One region of the Streptomyces venetus genome, then DNA from elsewhere that is predicted to be linked to it. Evidence: riboswitches for the same ligand, from Rfam matches in the RefSeq annotation. Region 1 holds a riboswitch; the other holds the start of a gene.
What was found. Region 1 has a riboswitch for ZMP and ZTP ahead of ABEA82_RS07740 (glycine hydroxymethyltransferase). Riboswitches for the same ligand answer to the same signal wherever they lie in the genome.
Positions count from the first base shown of each region.

Region 2: it holds a riboswitch for ZMP and ZTP, as region 1 does, so the genes downstream of both, ABEA82_RS33835 (bifunctional 5,10-methylenetetrahydrofolate dehydrogenase/5,10-methenyltetrahydrofolate cyclohydrolase) here and ABEA82_RS07740 (glycine hydroxymethyltransferase) in region 1, are expected to answer to the same signal.

Region 1 covers NZ_BAABET010000002.1:616,977-624,276, forward strand. The annotation lists gene trpS (tryptophan--tRNA ligase) at 96-1,109, opposite strand; gene ABEA82_RS07735 (hypothetical protein) at 1,685-2,455, shown strand; gene ABEA82_RS07740 (glycine hydroxymethyltransferase) at 2,469-3,917, opposite strand; ZMP/ZTP riboswitch at 3,952-4,038, opposite strand; gene ABEA82_RS07745 (glutathionylspermidine synthase family protein) at 4,164-5,345, opposite strand; gene ABEA82_RS07750 (hypothetical protein) at 5,361-5,714, opposite strand; gene ABEA82_RS07755 (antibiotic biosynthesis monooxygenase) at 6,112-6,690, shown strand; gene pabB (aminodeoxychorismate synthase component I) at 6,721-7,300, shown strand, end outside.
Region 2 covers NZ_BAABET010000013.1:53,961-61,260, forward strand. The annotation lists gene ABEA82_RS33815 (TetR/AcrR family transcriptional regulator) at 1-578, opposite strand, end outside; gene ABEA82_RS33820 (hypothetical protein) at 587-805, shown strand; gene ABEA82_RS33825 (alpha/beta fold hydrolase) at 1,449-2,141, shown strand; gene ABEA82_RS33830 (hypothetical protein) at 2,425-2,547, shown strand; partial or broken gene ABEA82_RS38770 (serine/threonine-protein phosphatase) at 2,642-2,794, opposite strand; gene ABEA82_RS33835 (bifunctional 5,10-methylenetetrahydrofolate dehydrogenase/5,10-methenyltetrahydrofolate cyclohydrolase) at 2,824-3,690, opposite strand; ZMP/ZTP riboswitch at 3,713-3,798, opposite strand; gene ABEA82_RS33840 (TetR/AcrR family transcriptional regulator) at 3,986-4,594, opposite strand; gene ABEA82_RS33845 (SRPBCC family protein) at 4,641-5,105, shown strand; gene ABEA82_RS33850 (phosphatase PAP2 family protein) at 5,744-6,295, shown strand; gene ABEA82_RS33855 (hypothetical protein) at 6,580-6,699, opposite strand; gene ABEA82_RS33860 (gas vesicle structural protein GvpA) at 6,769-7,137, opposite strand.

The sequences.
Region 1 (7,300 bases):
GATATCGACTGTACGACCACGACCCGGTTACGGGCAGGCGCAACCGAAGTGATGTACAGCGCTGTCCGGTGGTACGGCTGTGCGCGGGGGCGGGTTCAGTGCTTGGCGGGCAGAAAGCCCACCCTGTCGTACGCCTGGGAGAGGGTCTCCGCGGCGACGGCGCGTGCCTTCTCGGCGCCCTTGGCCAGGATCGAGTCGAGCGTCTCCGGGTCGTCCAGGTACTGCTGGGTGCGCTCCCGGAACGGCGTGACGAAGTCGACCATGATCTCGGCGAGGTCCGTCTTGAGCGCGCCGTAGCCCTTGCCCGCGTACTTCTCCTCCAGCTCGGCGATGCCCTCCCCGGTGAGGGTCGAGTAGATGCCGAGGAGGTTGCTGATGCCCGGCTTCTCCGCGGCGTCGAAGCGGATCACGGTGTCCGTGTCCGTGACGGCGCTCTTGACCTTCTTCGCGGTGGCCTTCGGCTCGTCGAGGAGGTTGATGAGGCCCTTCGGCGTGGACGCCGACTTGCTCATCTTGATCGACGGGTCCTGGAGGTCGTAGATCTTCGCCGTCTCCTTGAGGATGTACGGCTTCGGGACGGTGAAGGTCGGGCCGAAACGGCCGTTGAAGCGCTCGGCGAGGTCGCGGGTGAGCTCGACGTGCTGGCGCTGGTCCTCGCCGACCGGGACCTCGTTGGCCTGGTAGAGCAGGATGTCCGCGACCTGGAGGATCGGGTACGTGAACAGGCCGACGGAGGCGCGCTCGGCGCCCTGCTTGGCGGCCTTGTCCTTGAACTGGGTCATACGGCTCGCCTCGCCGAAGCCGGTGAGGCAGTTCATGACCCAGGCGAGCTGGGCGTGCTCGGGGACGTGGCTCTGGACGAAGAGCGTGCAGCGGTCCGGGTCCAGGCCCGCGGCGAGCAGCTGCGCGGCGGCCAGACGGGTGTTCGCGCGCAGGTCCTTCGGGTCCTGCGGGATGGTGATCGCGTGCAGGTCGACGACCATGTAGAACGCGTCGTGCGTCTCCTGCAGCGCCACCCACTGGCGGACGGCGCCGAGGTAGTTGCCGAGGTGGAACGAGCCTGCGGTGGGCTGGATTCCGGAGAGCACGCGGGGTCGGTCAGAGGCCATGTTCACCATTCTCTCAGGTCCCGGGGACCGGTCCGGAACCGGCCGGAAACAGCTGGGGTCCCGTTCGGCCCCGGCGGTGTAACAAGGGTGAGGCACGGGAGGGCTGCCCCCGGACGGGCTCGGGGCGGGGCCGATGGGAGGGGACCGATGCGGGGTGGACGGAAAGCCGGATCGGGACCGGGTGGGGGGAGCGCGGCGTCGGGACCGGGTGGAGGGAGCACGGCGTCGGGACCCGGGCGGGGGCAGCACGACATCGGGACCGGGCGGCGGCAGCACGACATCGGGACCGGGCGGCGGCAGCACGGCGTCGGGGCCGGGTGGAGAGAGCGCGGTGCCCGGGCGGGTCGGAGAGGAGCGCGGCGCGCGGTTCGCGGTGCGGTGGACATGAGGTGGGGGTGCCGGGCGGGCCGAGGACCGCGGCGAGGGTGCGGCGCTGCCGCACCGGGCCGTCCTCCGGCGGGCCCGTGGCCGGCCTCGGGCGCGTGGGCCGGTCGGCGGGGCCCCGGTCGAGCCGCTGGTCCGCGTACGCGGTCGGCCGCCCGGTGAGTCCCCGTCGCGGCTGGGCCGCCCGGCACGTGAGGCGTGTGCTGGTGGTCGCGGTGGCGCTGGTGGCCGCCCTGGCCGGGAGTGCGGCGGTGACGACCGCCGCGGCTCTGGCCGGGGGCGCGGCTCTGACCACCGCCGTGGGCTTCCCGGCGCGGGGGCGGGACGTTCCCGACGTGGCGATGGTCGTCGCGGGCGGCACGGGGCGGACCGCGTCCGTGCGCTCGGGCCAGCGTGACTTCGCCCGGCTGTGGCAGCTGTTGCAGCCCACGCACACGGAGACGGAGCGGGTGCCGGCGGACTGGGCGGAGGGGGACTTCCCGCGGGTGCGGCTCACGGTGCTCTGGGGGCTGTCCGGGGTCGGCGGCCGGCCGAGTACGAACCGGCCGCCGGGCGGGGACGTGGCCGTCGAGCGTCAGGACCAGCTGTTCGTGGCCGGGGACGGCACGCCCTGGGTGCGTTCGGATCCCAGTCCCACCGTGGAGGACGACGACATCCGCTGGCACCGGGCGCCGCGCTCGGTCTTCGAGCGGCTGGATCTGGCACGGCTGCTCGGCGACGGCGCCGTGGCGGGCGGGCCCGGCGGGAGCACCGCCGAAGGTGACCTGTCCGGTCCGGTGACTGCCGCGGGTGACCTGTCCGGTCCGGCGCGGGGTGACGTCCGGTGGGCGGTCGTGGGGCTGGTGGCGGGGCTCGCGGCCGGCGTCGGCGGCACGCTGCTGACACGCCGCGTGGCGGCCCGGCGGGAAGCCGGACCGCCACGGGAGGGGCCGCGTCAGGTGCTGATCGACCTGGACGAATGACGAGCCGTGGGCATCAGCCCAGGTCGATCTCCGGGTACAGCGGGAAACCGGCCACGAGGTCGGTCGCGCGGTGCGAGATCTCGTCGGCGATCTTCGCGTCGAGGACGTGGGACGCCTTGGAGGGGGCGCCCGACTTGGTCGTGCCCGCCTCCGCCGCGGTGAGGACACGGTCGATCAGACCGGCCACCTCGTCCATCTCCGCCGTGCCGAGACCACGGGTGGTCAGGGCCGGGGTGCCGATGCGGATGCCGGAGGTGTACCAGGCGCCGTTCGGGTCGGCGGGGATCGCGTTGCGGTTGGTGACGATGCCCGAGTCGAGCAGGGCGGCCTCGGCCTGGCGGCCGGTGAGGCCGTAGGAGGAGGCGACGTCGATCAGGTTCAGGTGGTTGTCCGTGCCGCCCGTCACCAGCGTCGCGCCGCGGCGCATCAGGCCCTCGGCGAGAGCGCGGGAGTTGTCGACGATGCGCTGGGCGTAGTCGCGGAAGGACTCCTGGCGGGCCTCCGCGAGGGCGACCGCCTTGGCGGCCATGACGTGCGGCAGCGGACCGCCGAGGACCATCGGGCAGCCCCGGTCGACCTGATCCTTCAGCGAGTCGTCGCACAGGACCATGCCGCCGCGGGGGCCGCGCAGCGACTTGTGGGTGGTCGTCGTCACGATCTGGGCGTGCGGGACCGGGTCGAAGTCGCCGGTGAGCACCTTGCCCGCGACCAGGCCGGCGAAGTGGGCCATGTCGACCATGAGCGTCGCGCCGACCTCGTCGGCGATCTCGCGCATGATCCGGAAGTTCACCAGGCGGGGGTAGGCCGAGTAGCCCGCGACGATGATCAGGGGCTTGAACTCGCGGGCCTGGGCGCGCAGGGCCTCGTAGTCGATGAGGCCGGTGGCCGGGTCCGTGCCGTAGGAGCGCTGGTCGAACATCTTGCCGGAGATGTTCGGGCGGAAGCCGTGGGTGAGGTGGCCGCCGGCGTCCAGGGACATGCCGAGCATCCGCTGGTTGCCGAAGGCCTGGCGCAGCTCGGCCCAGTCGGCCTCGGTCAGGTCGTTGATCTGGCGGACGCCGGTCTTCTCCAGGAAGGGCACCTCGACACGGGCGCCGAGGACGGCCCAGAAGGCGACGAGGTTGGCGTCGATGCCGGAGTGCGGCTGGACGTAGGCGTGACGGGCGCCGAAGAGCTCCTTGGCGTGCTCGGCGGCGAGGGACTCGACGGTGTCGACGTTGCGGCAGCCGGCGTAGAAGCGGCGGCCGATGGTGCCCTCGGCGTACTTGTCGCTGAACCAGTTGCCCATCGTCAGGAGCGTGGCCGGGGAGGCGTAGTTCTCGGAGGCGATCAGCTTGAGCATCTCGCGCTGGTCGGCGACCTCCTGGCCGATGGCGTCCGCTACACGGGGTTCGACGGCGCGGATGACGTCGAGGGCGGCGCGGTAGGCGGTGGAAGCGGTGGAGAGGGGCTCGGCTGACATGGATGGGACCTCCGGACGTTGTGTTCAGCGTTCACGGTACGGCCCAGGCGCACGGCTCTGTCTGCTCGGGCCGCTCCCCGATGGTTGGTCCCATCCCAGCGCGCCAGTCACGGCCCGGTGGTCAGCCTACCGGGTGGGGTGGGCGGGGAGCGTCTGCCGGGTTGCTCGTCGGTGCCGGGTGCGGGTGCATTGTGGTTGATCGCGCAGTTCCCCGCGCCCCTCAAGGGCGAGACCCCCGCACCCTGTCTAGAGGATCACGTGGGGCAGGAAGCGGGCGTACTCGTCCGTGATCAAGCCTGAGGACTCCCGGATGCCCAGGCCCGCCGACTCGTTCTCCACCACCCAGGCGCCCAGGACGACCCGGTTGCCGTCGAAGTCGGGGAGGGGGGCGAGCTGCTGGTAGCAGCAGGGTTCGTCGCGCAGGGCGGGGGCCGTGCCGGGCTCGTGGATCGTGACGCCCGCGCCCTCGCGGCCGAGGAGGGGCTTGGCGACCCAGCCCGTGGCGGGCAGGTCTCGGGGGCCGTCCAGGTACGCGGGGAGGAGGTTCGGGTGGCCGGGATACAGCTCCCAGAGGATCGCCAGGAGGGCCTTGTTGCTGAGGAGCATCTTCCAGGCCGGTTCTATCCACAGGGTGGAGCCCGTGCCGCCGCCGTTGTCGAGGGTGTCGAGGACGTGGTCCGCGAAACGGTCGGTGGTGAGCCACTCCCACGGGTAGAGCTTGAAGATGCTGCGGATGAAGCGGAGGCGGTTGTCGACGAAGCGGCCGGAGAGGCGGTCCCAGCCGATCTCCTCCATGGCGATCCAGTCGGTCGCCAGGCCCGCCTGCTCGGCCGTCTCCTTGAGGTAGGCGACCGTCATCATGTCCTCACCGAGCTCGTCGGCGGAGGAGTACGCGAAGTACAGGGGGCTGCCGGGCGGGAGGAGGGCGGCCTGTTTCCGCCAGGCGGCCAGGAGGCGCTCGTGGAGGGAGTTCCACTGGTCGGCGCCGGGGAAGCGGTCCTCCATCCAGAACCACTGGGGGGACGCCGCCTCCACCAGTGAGGTGGGGGTGTCGGCGTTGTACTCCAGGAGCTTGGCCGGGCCGGTGCCGTCGTAGCGGAGGTCGAAGCGGCCGTAGACGGAGGGGAGTTCGGCGCGGCGGCGCCAGGCCTCGGCGACCGCCCGGGCCACCCGGGGATCGGTGATGCCGAGGTCCGCGAAACGGTCCTCGGCGACGATGTGTTCGGCCGCCGCCAGGCACATGCGGTGGAGTTCCTCGACCACCTCCTCCAGTGCCTCGACCTCCGGGAGGGTGAAGACGTAGTAGGCGCTCTCGTCCCAGTAGGGGCGCAGGGAGTCGTCGGGGTAGCGGGTGAGGGGGTAGATCAGGCCCTGTTCCTCGACGGTCGGCTGCCAGTCGGGGCGGGGTTCGATGGTGCGGCGTTCCATCTGCGTGCGTCCCGGTCAGCCGCCGCCGCTGCCGGAGCCCGAGCAGCCGAAGCCGCCCCGGTCGACGGCCTCGCTGCGGCTGAAGGTGCCGTTGTCGGCGTAGCCGCTGCTGACGTCGGCGTCGTAGTACCAGTCGGCGTCCGTGCCCTTGGTCTTGCCGGTCTTCTTGCGGCCCTTGCCCGAGGAGGAGCTGCCCGACGCGCAGTTCTTGTCGGCGACGATCTTGTAGCCGTTGATGTAGTCGTAGCTGTCCCGGTCGACACAGCGGCGGTCCGGGTCGGAGCCGCAGGCGGACAGGGCCGCCGCGAGGACCCCCATGCCGCCCAGCACCACCGTGCTCGAGCGCAGTCGTCGCCGTGTTTCCGCCATGTCCGTGTCTCCCCGTCGTGTCCCCGTCATGTACTGCCGAGCGGTCAGCCTAGAGAGCGGTGTGAGCGGTCGCGCACGGCCCCCCGCCCGGGATCCCCTCCCCTGCCGTCGTTTTGTGATTTTTGGAATGGTGTGCGCCCTTGGTGCCAGTGCCGGTGCCGGTGCCGATCGGCGGTGCGGCTCATCGACGGGCTGGCGCCCGCCTCGTTCCTGTTGCCGACCTCGCCCTCCAGCGCGGGTCGGTGACCACCCCAGCCCCGGGGGCGGTGCCGCCGCAGTGATCGGAAGGGCTTTCCCATCTGCCGAAAGTCTCCAATCATCTGGACAGTCCGCGAGCAGCCGGAAAATTGTTTGTTGAATCTTGAACGCGCAGGGAGCGCTTTCCGTAAGGGACGGCGTGGCCAGTAATCCCGTCACGGTCACCGTGGCCTATCGCGTGCTGCCGGGCCGTGCGGCCGACTTCCACTCCTGGGGGTGGGCCATGCTGGGCGCGACCGCGCGGCAGCCGGGGTTCCTGGGGGGTGGGGTACTTGTCGACGGAGAGGCGGAGTGGCATGTCGTCTATCGCTTCGCCAGCGAGGGTTCGGCTCTGGCCTGGGAGCAATCGCCCTCCCGGGCACAGTGGGACGCCCGGCTGGAGGGCGTCGCCCGGGAGGCGGAGCGCAGGAGGGTGCCGGGCGCCCGGGCCTGGTTCGACGCGCAGACGCTGACTCCCAAGCCGCCGGCTCCGCCGTCGAAATGGAAACTGTGGTTCGTGAATATGAGCGCGGTATTTCCGCCGGTGCTCCTGTTCAATCTGACGGTGCTTCCCTATCTCGGTGACCTCAACGCCCTGATTCGCACGCTCCTGTTGTGTCTGTGTGTGACAGCCCTTGTCACCTGGATTCTCATGCCTCGGCTCCAGCGTTTCTTCCGGAAATGGCTGTACCCGTCGCTCCAGGCGCTGCGCGGGCGGCACAAACGCCGGGCCACCTAGGCCCGCGAACGAACAGAGGGAGGTGGGCGGGTGAAGACCCTGCTCATCGACAATTACGACTCGTACACGTACAACCTGTTCCAGTTGATCGCCGAAGTGAACGGCGAGGAGCCGGTGGTGGTCCGCAACGACACCCCCGCCGGTGAACTGCCGGACCTCCGGGGCTTCGACAACCTCGTGGTGTCCCCCGGCCCCGGGCACCCGGCCGACGCCCGTGACTTCGGCATCGGGACCAGGCTGCTCGCGTCGTCCCCGCTGCCCGTGCTCGGCGTGTGTCTCGGCCATCAGGGCATCGCGCTCGGGGAGCGTGGGATGGTGGAGCCCGCTCCGGAGCCGCGCCACGGGCATCTGTCCACGATCCGGCACGACGGACAGGACCTGTTCCACGGCCTGCCGCAGCACTTCACCGCCGTCCGCTACCACTCGCTGTCCGTGCGCGAGCCGCTGCCGGAGACGCTTCAGGCCACGGCCTGGGCGGAGGACGGTGTCCTGATGGGACTGCGGCACCGCAGCCGGCCGTTGTGGGGCGTGCAGTTCCATCCGGAGTCCGTCCTCAGCGAGTACGGCCACCGCATGCTCGTGAACTTCCGGAACATGACGGCCGAGCGGG
Region 2 (7,300 bases), on a different contig from region 1:
AGCATCCGCTCGACCCTCTCTGCGGACTCGGCGGCCAGTTCGGCCCCGATCGGCGCCAGCGCCAGCCAGTTCAACATGCCGGCCGCGCAGCGCGTACGGAAAACGAGCTCCTGCTCGCCGACCTCCGGAAGGTTCATCGCCAGCACGCGCACGGCATGCCGCCGGGCCTGCTCGAACTTGCCGGTCAGCCGTTCCCACCCCACGGGCGGATCGATCCCGACCCGCGCCACGGTCCGCATCACGGCCAGTTCCCGCCCCCCGGCCGTGAGCGCGTTCATCATCGGCCGCGCGAACGCCTCGGCCAGTTCGTTCAGGGTGGCAGTCCCCGCCAGTGCGTCGAGGGCCTGGATCTGCGCGTCCAGGTACCGCTCCAGCGCGTGCTCGATGGCCGCGTCACACAGTCCCTTCAACGACCCGAAGTGATAGCTCACCGCGGCGACATTCGCCCCTGCACTCTGCGTGATCTCCCGCAGCGTCACGCCCTCCTGGCCACGCTGCGCCAACCGCTCCAGCGTGGCCAGCAGCAAGGCGTTCCGGGTCCGCTGACCCGCTTCACGACGGAGATCCGTCTTGTCCACCCTCACAAGTGGAACTCAAGCGACTGTTTGACTTTGCTGTCAAGCGACCGCGCCGCGGGATGGCGCCCTCCCCCGGCCTCACCATCACGTCCGCGCTCATCGAGCGCTTCGGCCTGTTCGCCATCATCATCATCGCGCTCGGCGAGACGGTCGCCGGCGCGGTCGAGGGCCAGCCCACGAGCCCGCGGGTGCCCTCACGATCACTGTCGGCCTCGTCGCCATCGTGATCGGATTCAAAGACCGAATCCCACTTCTCCGTACCCCGGCAGCACCTACATCTCGTGGTCCCTATGGAGGCCAGCGACTGTGCTCGCACGAGCCAGCCGGACCAGGAGTGCCGGCCAGCGCCCGACCAAGCCCTGATCGGACGGGGTCACTGGCCGATGGCAGCGAGTTCCGCGATCGAGTTGGCGGGCAGGGTCAGTTCGGCGGCGGCGATGTTCCTGGGCCTGGAGATCGGTGGGGTCGAGCGAGGTGATGACGCCGCCCTGGCCGTCGCGGCGACGGTCCTTGGGCGGCCCGAAGACTCCGGGTCCGGCCAGCTGCATAGCGCCGTATCCCATGCGAGTGATGGTCAGGTCGTCGGCGAGAGTCAGCGTCCGGAGCCTCGCGTGGGTCGTCCTGAAGTGTCTCCCGGGAATGTGCCAGCCATATCCGACTGGATGAAACTGCCGGGAGCGGGTGACGGCGCCGACGACGGCTTCGGCGGTGTCGCGGCGGGCCGGGCGGCGGGCCACTGTGATGTCGGGGCAGGCGTGGGCGAAGTCCATCTTTCGGCTGCCCCTGGCGGGGCTCGGCGTGCGGTGGTTGCCCCGCCGGGATTTGCTTGGTGAGTCGACACCTCCGGCTTCGCCGAAAGGACACCGTTCCATGGCTGACAGGCCCGCGATCGTTCTGGTACACGGCGGTTTCGTGGACGGGTCCGGCTGGCGGCCGGTCTACGACCTGCTCACCCGCGACGGCTACCGCGTCCGCGTGGTGCAGAACCCGACCCTGTCGCTGCAGGGAGACACCGCCGCAACGCGGTTGATCGTCGACGCTCAGGACAGCCCGGTCGTGCTGGTCGGTCACTCCTACGGCGGCGCAGTCATCACCGAAGCAGGCACCAACCCGAACGTGGCGGCACTGGTCTACATCGCGGGCTTCGTGCCGGACGCGGGCGAGTCGGTCAACACGCTCATCTCCGGTTTCCCCACCGACGTGCCCGGACCGCCGATCCTGCCGCCCAAGGACGGCTTGCTGTTCCTCGACCGGGACAGCTTCCACACAGCGTTCGCCGGCGACCTGCCCGCCGATCCAGCCGCGTTCATGGCCGACTCGCAGGTCCCCTGGGGGGTGGACGCCCTCGGCCAGCAGGTCACTCAGGCCGCCTGGCGCACCAAACCGAGCTGGTACATGCTCACCACCGAGGACAAGATGATCCCCCCACCCGCCCAGCGCACCATGGCCGGCCGAGCCGGCTCGACCACCGTCGAGGCCGCGGCCAGCCATTCCGTGTACGTGTCACAACCGGATGCAGTGGCCGACCTCATCAAACGGGCCGCGGCTGCCGTGGCGCCCTAGGGTAGGCGCTGTCCGGCGGATCAGGTGGCCGTGATGGCACCAAGTTAGTTCTCGCGGGGGGCGGGCCGGACTGCGCCTTGTTGCAAGGTGTTTGTGCCCCTCGGGCATGAGCAGGACCGCCAGTGCGGCGAAGTGGGTGATCGAGGGCTTCACCCAGCGTCGGCTTCCTGACGATGCCGCCTGGCTCACGAGCACCATCGCTCATTGAGCCTACGGATCAGTGGCGGGCGCGGCTTACGGCATCGTGGCCGGATCACTGCCCAGGCCCTCCCCTGCATATGGCGTGCCTTTCGGCGCTGCGGTGTTCGCCGGTGACTACGTCACCTTGCCGATCGCAGGGCTCGACAAGCCGATCTGGCAGTACGACAACATGGGCCAGCAGGTCGCCCTGGAGATGGTGCAGTAGTTCGTCGGGATCGTCCTTGGTCCACTTGGGCGCTTGTTCGGTGAGGGGGGGAGAAGAGTCCTTCGCTGTTGCGGGCTTCGGTGACGCCGTCGGTGTAGGGGAACAGCAGGTCGCCGGCCTCGAAGGGGAACGTCTGGACGTCGCAGGCGGTGATGCCGAAGGGGCCGCCGAATCCGATCGGGAGATGGCTGGGCGGCCCCCGTCTCTGCGCCGCCATCGTCGACCGGCTCACCTTCAACGGCGCCATCAGAAGTCAGTGAGCTGCTCGCGAGGCCATCACTGGTGCTGCATTCCGAGCTGGTTCGCCGCGGCCTGCACGGTCTGCGTGAGCAGGACGGCAATGGTCATCGGCCCGACGCCACCGGGAACCGGTGTGATCAGACCAGCTCGGGTGAGGGCGGTGTCGTAGTCCACGTCGCCGACGTTTCCCGGGTTGTAGCCGGCGTCGATCACGACCGCGCCAGGCTTGATGTCCTCACCGCGGATCAGCCGGGGCTGCCCCACGGCTGCTACCACGACGTCCGCTTCCCGGACGACCGCCGACAGGTCGGTCGTCCGGGAGTGGCAGTACGTCACCGTTGCGTCCTCGGCGAGCAGGAGCATCCCCGCCGGTTTGCCGAGAATCGCGCTGCGACCCACCACGACGGCGTGCTTGCCTGCGAGTTCGACGTCGTACGCTTCCAGCAACCGCATGATCCCGCCCGGAGTGCAGGACACGAAGCCCGGCAGCGCGAAGCTCATCGCGGCGAAGGAATGCATCGTGACCCCGTCGACGTCCTTCTCCGGAGCGATGGCCTCGAACGCCGCTCGCTCGTCGATGTGCGGGCCGCAGGGGTGCTGGAGCAGGATGCCGTGCACTTCCGAATCGCTGGACAGGCCCGCGAGGGTGTCGATCAGTTCGGCGGTCGTGGTGGTGGCGGGCAGACCGATATGCCGGGACTTAATGCCCGCCTTCGCGCACCGCGCTCGTTTCATGCGGACGTACGTGGCCGACGCGGGATCCTCTCCTACCAGCACCGTCGCCAGACAGGGACGGGTCCCCGTGCGCCGTGAGATCTCCGCCGCCTTGGCAGCGGCCTCGTCGACGATGCGTTTGGCAAGGCTGGTGCCGTCCATGATCCGGGCCGTCTGAATCGGAGACATCGTTGCCCTCCAGGCGTTGCTGACCACTCGCCCAGGCGCACGGCATCGACGTCACGTCAGACCGCTCCCCGGTGGTGCTCCACCTCAGCGCCAGTCACGGCCCACGCTGCACTGTAGTAGACGCAGCATGCACACACCGATCAGCGCCCTCGGGTGGAAGCGACGCGCGAAGGGCCGCCCCTCCGCAATGACGCCAGATCACGTGAACACTCCTGACGCAGCCACACACGGCATCGACGCTGCGAAGCAGGTCGAGGGACGTCTGGCCCAGCCGCTTTGCCTGATCGGTGACTCGTCACTCCGAGCCGTAGTAGAGCCGGAGGAACTCCTCCATCGCCGCGTCGACGCCGGCGCGGTCACCGGTAGCGAGCAGGTCGAGCAGCAGACCGCGGACGGTGGCAAGTCCCAGCCTGGCCCGCTTCCGGGCCGCGTCAGGCTCCGCCCCCGCACCGACCTCAGCAGCTACGAGCGGCTCCAGCCAGTCCGTCACAAGGCCTTCGAGGACCGGGACGGCCTCGGGACGGCCGCGCAGCGCGTGCCCGCAGATTTCGAAGAAAAGCCGTTCCTGACCGGCCAGCCGAGGGTCCGTCAGTTGCCGCCACAGCAGCCGCGCGACATCGGCGGGCGAGAGACCGGGCTCCAGGCGCAGCCGGGACAGCACATCGCGCTGGCGCCGCTCCGACGTCCGGACGATCTCGACGAGCAACTGTTCCTTGGAGCCGAAGTAGTGGATCAGCATGCGGTGACTGACACCGATCGCGGCGCCCAGCCCGCGCAGGCTCAGGTCCGCGATGCCGTGTGCCGCGACGTGGTCGACAGCCGCGTCCACCAGTTGTGCGCGCCGATCCCCAAGCGCGCCTTGCTCAGCCTCGCCCTTGGGATGCGAGTCGTCCGTGGTCACCACGTCACGACTGTACCAATCGGTACATGCCGCATGTACCGTGTGGTACATGAAGCCTGTCACCGTGTCGATCGACGTGCCTCAGACTCCCGAGCAGGTCTACGGCTTCCTCGATGTCATGGCCCACCACGAGCGGTTCACCGACCACTACCTGACCAACTGGCGCTACAGCGGCCCCGCCCGGGGCATCGGATCGTGCGCCACGGTCACCGCTGCGCTGGGCGGCACGAAGACCGATGTCACTATCAAGGTCATCGAGGCCGAGGCGCCGCGGCGCATCGTCGAACACAACGTCAGCGCGGCCGGTCGGCGACTGGCTCACGGCACCTACGCCATCGAACCGCTGCGAACCGGTGGGACTCACATCTCGTTCACGTACACGTGGGTGCACGCCCCTCTCGCCGACCGGCTGCTGGCCCCCCTCGTGCGGAACACGATGCGGCACGCCAACCGCACGGTCATGCGACGCCTGGCCAGCGAGCTGGCTCGCCACGTGTCCGCCGCCGAATCCTGACGTCGACAGATGCTGCCCCTTCCCCCAGGCGCAGGCCTGACACACCCACGGGGCCCTGCCCTCGGGCACGGGCTCCTCTAGCCGGCACTGCGTCTTAACCAGTGCCGAGTGCGGGGCGGACGTCGCCCTCGGGGCGCTGGAATGAGGACGGATGTGCCCCGAGCGCTGACCGCCGCGGCGACGGTATCGACCGAGTACGGGACACACTGCTCGCGGCATGAGTGCGTGTTTCTGATCTGGGATGCTGCGGCAGGCAGTGGCTGATCGTCAGGGATAAGGTCGCCAGCAAGTCGAGAGCGCGTTCGGCGGATGGAGGCGGCGGGAACGTTCACTGCGTATGGCGGCCTTGACGGGAGTAGCGGTCACCGCGACGGGGTGCACGGGTCGTTCGCACGGGTGGGCCCGGGACACCACAAACAGCACCAGCCGCACGCCGAGCTCGTCCGCCACCCGGATCGATGCCAGCCTCTTACCGGTCCCCGTCGCCGACACGGACACCCCGCGTCCCCACACGCACCACCGACCAGCCCAAAAAGCTTCTGTCGCTGGTTGTTGGCAAAGTGCCGGTGTGGCAGGCCAGGAGAGGCTGATCCCGCCTCGCGCGGCTTACCTCGGCGCTCTTGGGAAACCTGCAGTTCATGAGGCTGATGACGGGATTGCGCGAAGCTGATCGAGTGGTGACGCAGAGGGTGGCCTTCCGCATCCCGCCCAGCGTCGGCAAGGTGCTTTCGGCAGTGGAGGAAACTGCTGAGAGCACCAAGCTGTGGTGCGGCGCCGCCGCCGCGATGGCGTCGCTGGGCGGGTGGCGCGGCCGTAAGGCGGCAGTCAATGGCCTGGCCGCTCTGGTTCTCGCACAGCTGATCTCGAACGGGCTGTGCAAGCAGGTGGCCGACCGGCCTCGGCCACCGAAAGAATGGTTCCCCCACGACGAGGTCGACGACCGCCCCGACTCCTCCTCCTTCCCCTCCGGGCACACCGCGGCCGCGGTGGCATTCACCGCTGCCGCGGCACCCGCATGGCCGGCCGCCGCCACGGCGTGCGCCCTGCCGACCGCCATGGTCGCCCTCGAGCGGGTGCAAAGCGGCTCCCACTACCCCACCGACGTTGCCGCCGGCGCCGCCATCGGCCTGGCCAGCGCCTGGCTCACCCGCCGTTCCCTGGGCCTGATCCTGCGCCGCTGGCTGATTTGAGCTGCGGGGAGTGGTCGCGGTTCCACAATCAGCAGACCGAGCATCCGGGAGCGCGTCAGCAAGTCGAACAGATGAGCCTCGTGATTGACGTCGCCGTAGAAACACGGTCTGTTTTCCCATCACCACAGCCTCCGGCTCGGGGAACGCTTCTGCGGCGGCCTCCGGGACGGGGCCGGCGACACGTAACTCATATCCGCGAGCCGTTGACACGCAGCTCGAGATGCGGGTGATCCTGGCGGATGTCGTCGACTGCTGCCAGGAACCGCTCCGCACGGCGGCGGCGATCATCTCCCCGAGCCGGATCTTCTGCGGAAGTGGTGCGCACGCTCGGTGAGCACCGTGGTCACCGTTTCCCCGTTCGGGGAGGCGCTGCCGAACCGCATCGGCAGGACCACAGCGCCCACTCCGGCTTCGTCCCGTACACGCTGGTGGGCGAGCAGATCACGGCGCTTGGCCGCATCTCCTCGGGGGCGTCACCGACGCTCCCGACCCTCGTCGCGTGACTTCTGGAAGGCATCCGAGATCGTCTCCGCTGCGCCGGACAGGGCCCCCTTGGTCTTGCCCCGGGCGCCGGACTCCGTGACCTGCCCCGTGAGCTCCGTGAGGCCGGCCGGCTTGCGCGGCCCCGCTTCCAGGTCGAGGCGGTTGCACGCCTCGGCGAAGCGAAGGTAGGTGTCCACGCTGGCAACCACGATCCGTATGTCGATCTTGAGGATCTCGATACCGACAAGGGAGACTCTCACGAACGCATCGATCACCAGCCCGCGGTCGAGAATGAGTTCCAGAACGTCGTAGAGGCCGCTGGAACCGCCCCCGCCACCCTGCTGCGTCGCCACCGTCATCGCGACCAACCCCTTGTTCGTCTGTCTCTGCGCGGTCCCGTCAGCGCTGCCCCTCGCTGCGACGCAGGCTTCCGGGTGCGAGTAGCCGCCACCGCCTTCGACCAAACGTACGTACGAGCTTGGCGAAGGCCTGCCGGACAGCCACACCGCAACCGCTACGAAG